DNA from 2 places in the Buttiauxella sp. JUb87 genome. Region 1 is predicted to be linked to the other one. Evidence: predicted binding sites of a transcription regulator. Region 1 holds the regulator's gene; the other holds the start of a gene.
What was found. Region 1 encodes LexA, which represses DNA repair genes until DNA is damaged. Its sites were predicted from a motif close to TNCTGTATGTACATACAGNA; they were not measured.
Positions count from the first base shown of each region.

Region 2: EC843_RS03650 (YebG family protein) is a predicted target of LexA. The motif match lies at 2,299-2,318, and genes of this name have one in related genera.

Region 1 is NZ_SNVY01000010.1:85,966-90,976, reverse strand. Features, by position in the region: gene plsB (glycerol-3-phosphate 1-O-acyltransferase PlsB) at 1-1,593, opposite strand, end outside; gene EC843_RS21635 (diacylglycerol kinase) at 1,720-2,088, shown strand; gene lexA (transcriptional repressor LexA) at 2,197-2,805, shown strand; gene dinF (MATE family efflux transporter DinF) at 2,874-4,208, shown strand; gene EC843_RS21620 (CsbD family protein) at 4,499-4,708, shown strand; gene zur (zinc uptake transcriptional repressor Zur) at 4,851-5,011, opposite strand, start outside.
Region 2 is NZ_SNVY01000001.1:783,472-788,482, forward strand. Features, by position in the region: gene ptrB (oligopeptidase B) at 1-1,043, opposite strand, end outside; gene EC843_RS03645 (tellurite resistance TerB family protein) at 1,137-1,820, opposite strand; gene EC843_RS03650 (YebG family protein) at 1,938-2,282, opposite strand; gene purT (formate-dependent phosphoribosylglycinamide formyltransferase) at 2,421-3,599, shown strand; gene EC843_RS03660 (bifunctional 4-hydroxy-2-oxoglutarate aldolase/2-dehydro-3-deoxy-phosphogluconate aldolase) at 3,665-4,303, opposite strand; gene edd (phosphogluconate dehydratase) at 4,369-5,011, opposite strand, start outside.

The DNA.
Region 1 (5,011 bases):
CGCGGTACAGCACAGGTTCATGGCATTTGCCGCACCGGCATTGTTAATACGCACCATCAGTTCAGCGGCAATTTCATTGACCGTTGGCGTCAACCATGCCGGGCGGATGGCCTCAATCGGGTCGATTGAATCGCGCCACTCTGGAACACGCTGGTTCAGGAACGTCATCAGCGGCATCGGTTCGCCAAAGTTAACATAGCCCTGGCCGAGGTTACGCAGCTTACTCAGCCCGCGCACCATCTGCATGAAACTCTCTTTCTCTTTGGTCGCGCCACGCAGCTCTTTCGCGTAAGTCCCCACTTCCATTACATGCTCATAACCAATGTAAATTGGCACCAGGGTAATAGGGCGAGTACCGCCGCGCAGCATGGCCTGGATGGTCATCGACAGCGTGCCGGTTTTCGGGTCGAGCAAACGCCCGGTACGAGAACGGCCACCTTCCACAAAGTATTCAACGGAATAGCCACGGCTAAACAGCTCGCCCAGATATTCACGGAACACGGTGGAGTAGAGTTTGCTGCCTTTAAAGGTACGGCGGATAAAGAACGCACCGAGGCGGCGGAAAATCGGGCCGGCTGGCCAGAAATTCAGGTTGATACCCGCTGCGATGTGCGGAGGAACCAGCCCCTGGTGATAAAGCACGTAGGACAACAGCATGTAGTCCATGTGGCTGCGATGGCAGGGCACATAGACAATCTCGTGGCCGTCATGAGCCAGTTGGCGCACGCGTTCAGCGTTATGAACGTTGATGCCCTGGTACAAACGGTTCCACGTCAGACCTAACACGCGGTCAGTCAAACGCACGGCTTCATACGAGAAGTTAGCGGCAATCTCTTCCATCAAAGCAACAGCATTCTGCTGGGCTTTTTCATGGGAGATTTTCTTGCTGCGCGCTTCATCTTCTACTGCACGAGCGATAGCTTTTGAGGCCAGTAGCTTATTGAACAGATCCTGGCGTACCGGCAGACGCGGGCCGACAGTCGCTAAACGCTGGCGAGCAAAGTGCATACGCGCTACGCGAGCCAGTTTTTGGGCGATTTTTTTGTCTGTACCGTGGTCGGTTGCCATCTGGCGCAGCGAAACCGGAGCGGAGAAACGCACAAAGCTGTCGCGCCCAAGCCAGGAAACAGCGAAAAATTTCTGGACGCCGTTCAGCATCTTTAATGGCGGATTCACTTCGCCTTTTTCGCGCCCAGGGGAGCGGCCAAACATCACCGATACTGGCACCATCTGCACATCCAGATTTGGATTGCTGCGGTGTAAGTCGAGGTAATCGTGGAACAGTTTGATCGACTCTTCTTTTGGCGTGTAATAAGTGAAAACACGCGGGCCGCCATGGATAAAGACATAGCGCGGCAATACCGCACCGTCGATTTCTAACGGCTCGAGAGGGTCGGGCAAGTTATGCGCGAGACATTGTGCGCGCAGCGTTAATAAGTCCGCCTTGGAGTTATACGGCAGGACATACATAATCGGGCGTGTGGGATCTAAGCCCAGTTCGGCTTGTGGATCTGCCGGAATGGACTTGCTCTTTACCAGAACGCCTAATGGTAAATTAAGTAATTTGTAGTAGATTCTTGGCCAGCCTGACATAAACGATGTAAAGCCTCAGGTTAATGATGCAAATTCGCCGCAAGAATATCAGAATCTGGCTCAGATTTCTGTGGCGTTGCAATATAGATAAGCATTGACCCAAATAATTTGAAAAGGTTTCCCAAAATGGCGAGCAGTACCACTGGACTTACCCGTATCATCAAAGCCGCAGGCTACTCATGGAAAGGGCTCAAAGCAGCCTGGATTAACGAAGCGGCTTTCCGCCAGGAAGGGGTTAGCGCGCTCATCGCCATCGCCATCGCCTGCTGGTTAGATGTTGACCCTATCACCCGTATTTTACTGATTGGTTCTGTTGTGCTGGTCATGATTGTCGAAATTCTCAATAGCGCTATCGAGGCGCTTGTTGACCGTGTTGGTACCGATTACCACGAGCTTTCAGGACGGGCCAAGGACATGGGGTCTGCTGCCGTATTAATCGCCATTATCCTCGCAGTTATTACCTGGGTCACACTGCTTTGGCCGCATTTGCGATGATCTTTCCAGAATAGTTAAGTCCCTGGTTTTTTGCTCAATTTGTGGTTCCAAAATCGCCTTTGACTGTATATACTCACAGCATAACTGTATAAACACCCAGGGGGCGGAATGAAAGCGTTAACTACCAGGCAGCAAGAGGTGTTTGATCTTATTCGGGATCATATCAGCCAGACCGGCATGCCACCGACTCGTGCCGAGATTGCTCAACGTCTGGGGTTCCGTTCTCCGAACGCCGCTGAAGAGCACCTGAAAGCACTTGCCCGTAAAGGCGTCATTGAGATTATCTCTGGTGCGTCGCGCGGTATCCGCTTGCTGGTGGAAGAAGTTACCGGTATTCCGCTGGTTGGGCGTGTTGCTGCGGGGGAACCACTCCTTGCACAACAGCACATCGAAGGCCATTACCAGGTTGACCCATCACTGTTTAAACCAAATGCCGATTTCCTGTTGCGCGTTAGCGGGATGTCTATGAAAGACATCGGTATTATGGACGGCGACCTGCTTGCAGTTCATAAAACTCAGGATGTGCGTAACGGCCAGGTTGTGGTGGCGCGTATTGACGACGAAGTGACTGTTAAGCGCTTAAAGCAGCAGGGTAATACCGTTCATCTTCTGCCTGAAAATAGCGAATTTGAACCTATTGTGGTTGACCTGCGCGAACATAACTTCTCTATTGAAGGGTTGGCGGTTGGGGTAATTCGCAACGGCGACTGGCTGTAAACTTCTCCAGATGATGCGCTTTAATGCGCATCATCGTCTTAATTCTCTTATCTCTTCCTGGATTGGCCATGCGATTTTTCTCGACGGCTGACAGAGCTCTCTGGCGCCTCGCCTTACCCATGATTTTTTCCAACATCACCGTGCCTTTACTGGGCCTTGTTGATACCGCGGTAATTGGTCATTTGGATAGCCCTGTTTATCTTGGCGGTGTCGCTATTGGTGCGACGGCAACCAGCTTCTTATTTATGCTGTTGCTGTTTTTGCGCATGAGCACCACCGGTTTAACTGCCCAGGCATTTGGTGCCAATAATCCCTCTGCTTTAGCGCGTGCACTGGTTCAGCCCTTGCTATTGGCGTTAGGAGCAGGGGTGGCGATCGTCTTACTGCGTGAACCGCTGATATCCCTGGCCTTGCATATCGTCGGCGGCAATGAAGATGTTTTGTTGCAGGCCCGGCGATTCCTTGAAATACGTTGGCTTAGTGCGCCAGCCTCGCTTGCCAACCTGGTCTTGTTGGGCTGGTTGTTAGGCGTTCAGTATGCGCGTGCGCCAGTTATCTTGCTGGTTGTCGGAAACGTACTGAATATCGTGCTGGATGTGTGGCTGGTTATGGGGCTACACATGGATGTTCAGGGCGCGGCACTCGCCACCGTCACCGCAGAATATGCGACGTTTATCATTGGTTTGCTGATGGTGAAAAAGGTCATGGGTTTGCGCGGAATCAGCTTTGAGATGCTCAAAGAGTCCTGGCGCGGGAATGTGCGGCGTCTGCTGGCACTCAATCGCGACATCATGCTGCGCTCGCTGTTGCTACAGGTCTGTTTCGCCTCAGTCACTATCTTTGGTGCGCGGTTAGGTAGCGAAATCGTCGCGGTTAACGCCGTGTTGATGACGCTATTAACCTTCACCGCCTATGCGCTCGATGGGTTCGCCTATGCCGTTGAAGCCCATTCCGGGCAGGCGTTTGGCGCTAAAAACCGTGGTCAATTGCTCGAAGTATGGGGCGCTGCATGTCGCCAGGCGGGCTTAGTCGCTCTTATGTTCGCCGCTGTGTATGCGCTGTTTGGTGAGCACATTGTTTCGCTTCTTACCTCTATCCCGGAATTGCAGCTACAGGCAGACCGCTACTTGCACTGGCAGATTGTTTTGCCCGTTGTTGGTGTCTGGTGTTATTTGCTGGACGGCATGTTTATTGGCGCAACGCGAGGTACGGAAATGCGCAACAGCATGGCGGTTGCGGCATTGGGATTTGGGCTGACGTTGCTCACCGTGCCTTATCTGGGAAATCATGGTCTGTGGTTATCCGTGGCTGTGTTCCTGGCTTTGCGCGGACTGTCTTTGGGATGGATTTGGCGTCGCCATTGGCGGGATAACAGCTGGTTTCCGGCTGGAACTCCTGATTAGTTACAGCTCATAGTTAGTTACAACTCATAGTTAGTTACAACTCATAGTTAGTTACAACTTCTGACGCGCTTTTAATCGCACTCCAGTATGCTGATTTGCCACCTGATTTTGGGGCAAGTCAGCATCATTTCTGTTACTTCTGTGGTTCAATGTTCTTAGTTTTCCCCTCACTGCCATATCCTTGACTACAATTATTTCCACGTCCAGCAGATAGTGAGTGTCAGCCAAACGGCAGCACCTGGGCGTTGTTAACTATTAGCAGTTCTTAACCGAACGATGAGGATATTATTATGAATAAAGACGAAATCGGCGGTAACTGGAAACAGTTCAAAGGCACAGTAAAAGAGAAATGGGGCAAACTGACAGACGATGACATGACCGTCATCGAAGGGAAACGCGATCAGCTTGTCGGTAAAATTCAGGAACGCTATGGATATGCGAAAGATCAGGCAGAGAACGAAGTCGTTGATTGGGAAAAACGTAACGATTACCGCTGGTAATCTCATCCCTCAGATGTGTTAACTCTCATAGGCTAACCTGCCCTGGTACATGGATGTACCGATCCCCTCCATACTTCAAGCTACATCTTTTGGCTGCATTCACTTACCGCTTCAATGCAACTCGAATTATTTCGGGTTCAGGCTAGCGTGACTTCTTCTTACTCTGAATGGTGTGGTCATGCCCGCATTCTTCCGGGTGGCTACAGGCTTCAACTTCCGCACACGCGCTGCATAAACCATGCGCCTCAATGACATTGTGGTGTAGAGCAAATCCTGACTGGGCAGCCAGTTGATTCATAATAT
Region 2 (5,011 bases), on a different contig from region 1:
TGCGTTTTACGGTTAATTTGCCGTAGGCTGGTTAGCCCTTGCTGGCGTTCTTCAACAACCAGCCAATCGGTAAACAACGTAAACCCTTCCAGCATGACGTTTTCACGTGGTGGAATCAGCTCTTCCCATTGGCTTTCGTCGCGCACTTTTGAGCGATACAAACCAAAGTTTTTGCCTTCACGATTCGAACGCAGATAAAAATGATGTTGATAGTGATCGAGAGTGTATTCGTGGTCTTTACGGCGTGGTGCAAAACTTTGTGGCTGCGCATCCACCAGCTCGGCATCCAGCAACAACACTTCGCTGGTCGTCGCGCTGCTCAGGTAAATCAGGACAAAATGCTTCGAAGTCGTTTTATGCACGCTGACATAAAACATTTCGTCCTTCTCTTCGTAAACCAACTCGTCGGACGTGGAAGGATGCCCTACCGTATGTCGCCAGACCTGATATGGCAGCAGCGTTTTAGGGTGCTTGCGGACGTAGTAAAGCGTGGCGGAATCATTCGCCCAGACAAAACTGCTGTCGACATTTTCCAGCACTTCCGGGTACCAGTTCCCGGTTTCCAGATTGCGGAAACGCAAACCGTACTGGCGACGCGAAAGAAAATCTTCCGCCAATGCCAGCACAGTATTGTCAGGCGTGATGCTCATCCCGCCCATCGTATAAAATTCACTGTGGGCAGCACGGCGATTACCATCCACCAGCGTGCTCCACTCTTCCCATTCAGCCAGCATCACCGACTGGCGCTGATAAATGGCGTATTCATTTCCGGTTTCAAAAACCTGGCGATAACGATAGCCATTTTGCGTATAGGGCGCGGAGACATCGCGTTGTGGGATACGGTCGATCATCTCTTTGAGCAAGCGTTCTTGTAGCGCCTGTTGCGTGCTCATGACTTGATGGCCGTAATCATTTTCCTGATGCAGATAATCAAGTACTTGCGCATCTGCGCGCTCGTCGTCGCGCAACCAATAATAGTTATCGATGCGGGTATCGCCATGAACTGACATGGTGTGAGGAATTTTTTTAGCTTTTGGTGGCATGTCGATTTTCATTTTTGAGTTAACACCCTGTAAGGGTGGCAAATTAAGACAGCCTTGCAAGCGTAACGTGGGATTTTGAGAAAAATGCCGGGGTTAACCCGGCAGATTGAGTTTCTGTTGCTGAATATCTTTTTCAATACCTTCGCGCACATCTTGTGGGATTTTTAGCGCATCACCTAACGCACTGAGATAGCTACGTTCCATAAAGTGGTCGATGTCGATTGCCGCACAGCTGAGGAAATAAAGTTCCAGAGCTTCTTCTTCGTTATTAACGCCTTGTACCAAACGCTGTGGATCAAGCGGTTGATCGATAGCCTGTTGAATCAGCGTACGGCCTGACTCTTCAATACCCGCATCCCGCAACTGTTGTTCGATTATCTGGCGCTCTTTGTCATCGATATGGCCGTCACTTTTCGCGGCAAAGACCAATGCCATTACCAGACGCTGGGTCCGCACATCAACTGGCGATTGTTGCTGCCCAAATTGCGGCTCCCCCTGATGGGTTTCACGGACGCGATCTTTATATTTGCTCCACATCACGCTTCCAGCGACTGCCCCACCGCCAACCAACAGCGCGCTGGTTCCGTATTTAGTGAGTAATTTACGCGATGATTTACTTGCCAGCAGTAACCCCGCTAAGCCACCCAGCGCGCCAGGTACCAGTAATTTGCTCAGCCCCTGAGGATCTTGAGTGGGTTGATTGTGCCTGGAAGATTTTTGGCCGGGCTGTGTCGCTTGCCCCAGCATAGACTGAAGCTGCTGTAACCAATTACTCATGAGAGACACCCTTGTTTTAGAACATAGCCACTGAGGTTAGGTGAAAGGCTGTCAAGAAGTGTCTGATAAGACTAAAGATGAGAAAAGAACCGCGCCGGTATTCCGACGCGATAAAACTTAAGCGGCTTTGGTGCGTTTACGTGGATGTTCGGCTACTTTATCATCAGAAGCCTCTTCTTCAGTAACGACTTCAGGCGTTTCATCTGCTGCTGTTGCCGTTTCCAGCTCTGGCAATTTTCCGCTTTTCAGTACGGTCGAAAGCACATCTTTGTTTTCTGCCATCCACATGGCCAGCACGTCATTTTGGCCTTCTTCGAGAGCAATTGGGCTTTGAGTGAGCCAGTCACTCAACACTTCGGCCAGGTCGAGCATTTTGTCATAGGCGTCTGCGTCCTTTTTACTGGCAAATGACATTTTTTCTTGCCCCTCTCGTACTACAACGTATTTGATTTCAACCGCCATTTTGCAGCTCCGGCTTAACTGTTTATTTAAACAGTATAATAATATTACCCTTGCATCGCAAGCGGGAAAGTCGCTGCGTACGCAAACGTTTTCGTTTATAATTCGCCGGTCTATTTTCTCCGTTTGGGTATACAGATTATGTCAATGTTGGGAACAGCGCTTCGTCCTTCAGCTACACGTGTGATGTTGTTGGGTTCAGGCGAATTAGGAAAAGAAGTGGCAATTGAATGTCAACGTCTGGGGCTGGAAGTGATTGCCGTAGACCGCTACGCTGATGCCCCAGCGATGCACGTCGCGCACCGTAGTCATGTCATTAATATGCTTGATGGTGCCGAACTTAAAAAGCTGGTCGCTGCTGAAATGCCCGATTTTATCGTTCCCGAAATTGAAGCCATTGCCACGGATATGCTGGTAGAACTGGAGCAGCAAGGCCAGAACGTTGTCCCGTGCGCCCGAGCCACTAAGTTGACCATGAACCGCGAAGGTATTCGTCGTCTGGCAGCTGAAGAGTTAGAACTGCCCACTTCAAGCTACCGCTTTGCCGATAGCGAAAGCGCTTTCTTGCAAGCCGTCGAAGAAATTGGCTTCCCTTGCATCGTTAAACCGGTAATGAGCTCTTCAGGCAAAGGGCAAAGCTTTATCCGCAATGCCGACCAGTTAGCCAAAGCCTGGGAATACGCTCAACTCGGTGGCCGGGCAGGCAAAGGACGCGTCATTGTCGAAGGGGTGGTGAATTTTGATTTTGAAATCACTTTGTTGACCATCAGCGCAATCGATGGCGTGCATTTCTGCGCGCCAATTGGTCATCGTCAGGAAGACGGCGATTATCGTGAGTCGTGGCAGCCACAAAAGATGAGTGATGTTGCGATTTGTCGCGCGCAGGAAATTGCCGAGAAAGTCGTGAAATCCCTGGGGGGCTTCGGGTTGTTTGGCGTTGAGCTGTTTGTCTGTGGCGATGAGGTCATTTTCAGCGAGGTTTCCCCGCGTCCACATGATACCGGCATGGTGACGCTGATTTCTCAGGATTTGTCAGAGTTTGCATTACATGTCCGCGCCTTCCTCGGCTTGCCAATTGGCGATATTCGCCAGTATGGCCCGGCGGCTTCTGCGGTGATCCTGCCAGAATTAACCAGTGATAACGTCCAGTACGGTAACGTCGCGGGTGCGGTAGGTGCCGGTTTGCAGGTGCGTCTGTTTGGTAAGCCGGAGATTGAAGGTAAACGCCGTATGGGTGTCACGCTGGCAACAGGTTCTAGCGTGGAAGATGCGATTGCGCGTGCGATTGCCGCAACCAAAGCGGTTATCGTCAAAGGATAAAAAAACCGGTCACATCGTTATCTATGTGACCGGTTTTACGCAGCTACAACTTAAAGAATGGCGTATTATTTCGCGCCTTCAACCGCTTCACGAGCAAGCTGAGTAATACGGTCGTAATCACCTGCTTCCAGTGCGTCAGCCGGAACCAACCATGAGCCACCGATACACAGAACGCTTTTCAGTGCCAGGTAATCACGGTAGTTAGCCGGTGTGATCCCGCCAGTTGGGCAGAAACGAACCTGAGAGAATGGGCCCGCAATAGCTTGCAGTGCTTTGGTGCCACCATTCGCTTCAGCCGGGAAGAATTTGAATTCTTTCAAGCCGTAATCCAGACCCAGCATCAGTTCAGAAACAGTGCTGATACCCGGAATCAATGGAATTGAGCCTTCGGTTGCCGCTTTCAACAGTGGCTCAGTCAGACCCGGGCTGATAGCGAACTGCGCGCCAGCTTCGGTCACTTCTGCCAGTTGCTCTGGGTTCAGAACGGTACCCGCACCAATAATCGCTTCTGGTACTTCTTTAGCGATAGCGCGAATCGCGTCCATTGCACATGGAGTACGCAGAGTCACTTCCAGAACGCGCACGCCACCAGCAACTAATGCTTTAGCCATTGGTACTGCGTGTTCCAGTTTGTTAATTACAATAACCGGGACAACCGGCCCTGTTTTCAGGATCTGTTCCGCAGTAGTTTTCCAGTTTTTCATCTAATAAGGCCTCTTCAACCAACTTTATAATTCGTTTCCAGTGCGGCAATTGCTACATCTGGTCCTTAAAATTTAATGCAGGTCGCGCCCTGTTCCGCGCCAGATAACTGTTCGCGTAACGCGCTAAATAGTTCACGGCCGGTTCCAACGCGATCAGCGCTGAGGTCCGGGTGATATGCAGTGCGTTTTGCAAGCTCTGCATCATCGACCAGCAATGTCAGTTCACCCGTTTGACCATTGACGCGAATCATATCGCCATCACGGACTTTCGCCAGCAACCCACCATCATAGGCTTCTGGCGTAACATGGATTGCTGAGGGCACCTTACCTGATGCACCCGACAGTCGTCCATCAGTGACTAACGCAATTTTGAAACAGCGGTCCAATAATACCCCAAGTGGCGGCATAAGTTTATGTAATTCTGGCATGCCATTCGCTTTTGGCCCTTGATGGCGCACAACAACCACGCAGTCACGGTCCAGCAGACCTGCTTCAAACGCTGGCAAAACGTCATGCTGGCTTTCAAAGATGACGGCGGGAGCTTCGATAATTTGATTTTCTACGGGGACTGCAGAGGTTTTCATTACTGCACGGCCGAGGTTACCGCTAAGCACTTTGGTGCCGCCGTGTTTGGAGAATGGTTTTTCAAAGGTTGCAATGACATCGGTATCGAGTGCGGTTGTCGCACCTTCACGCCATGCAAGCTGC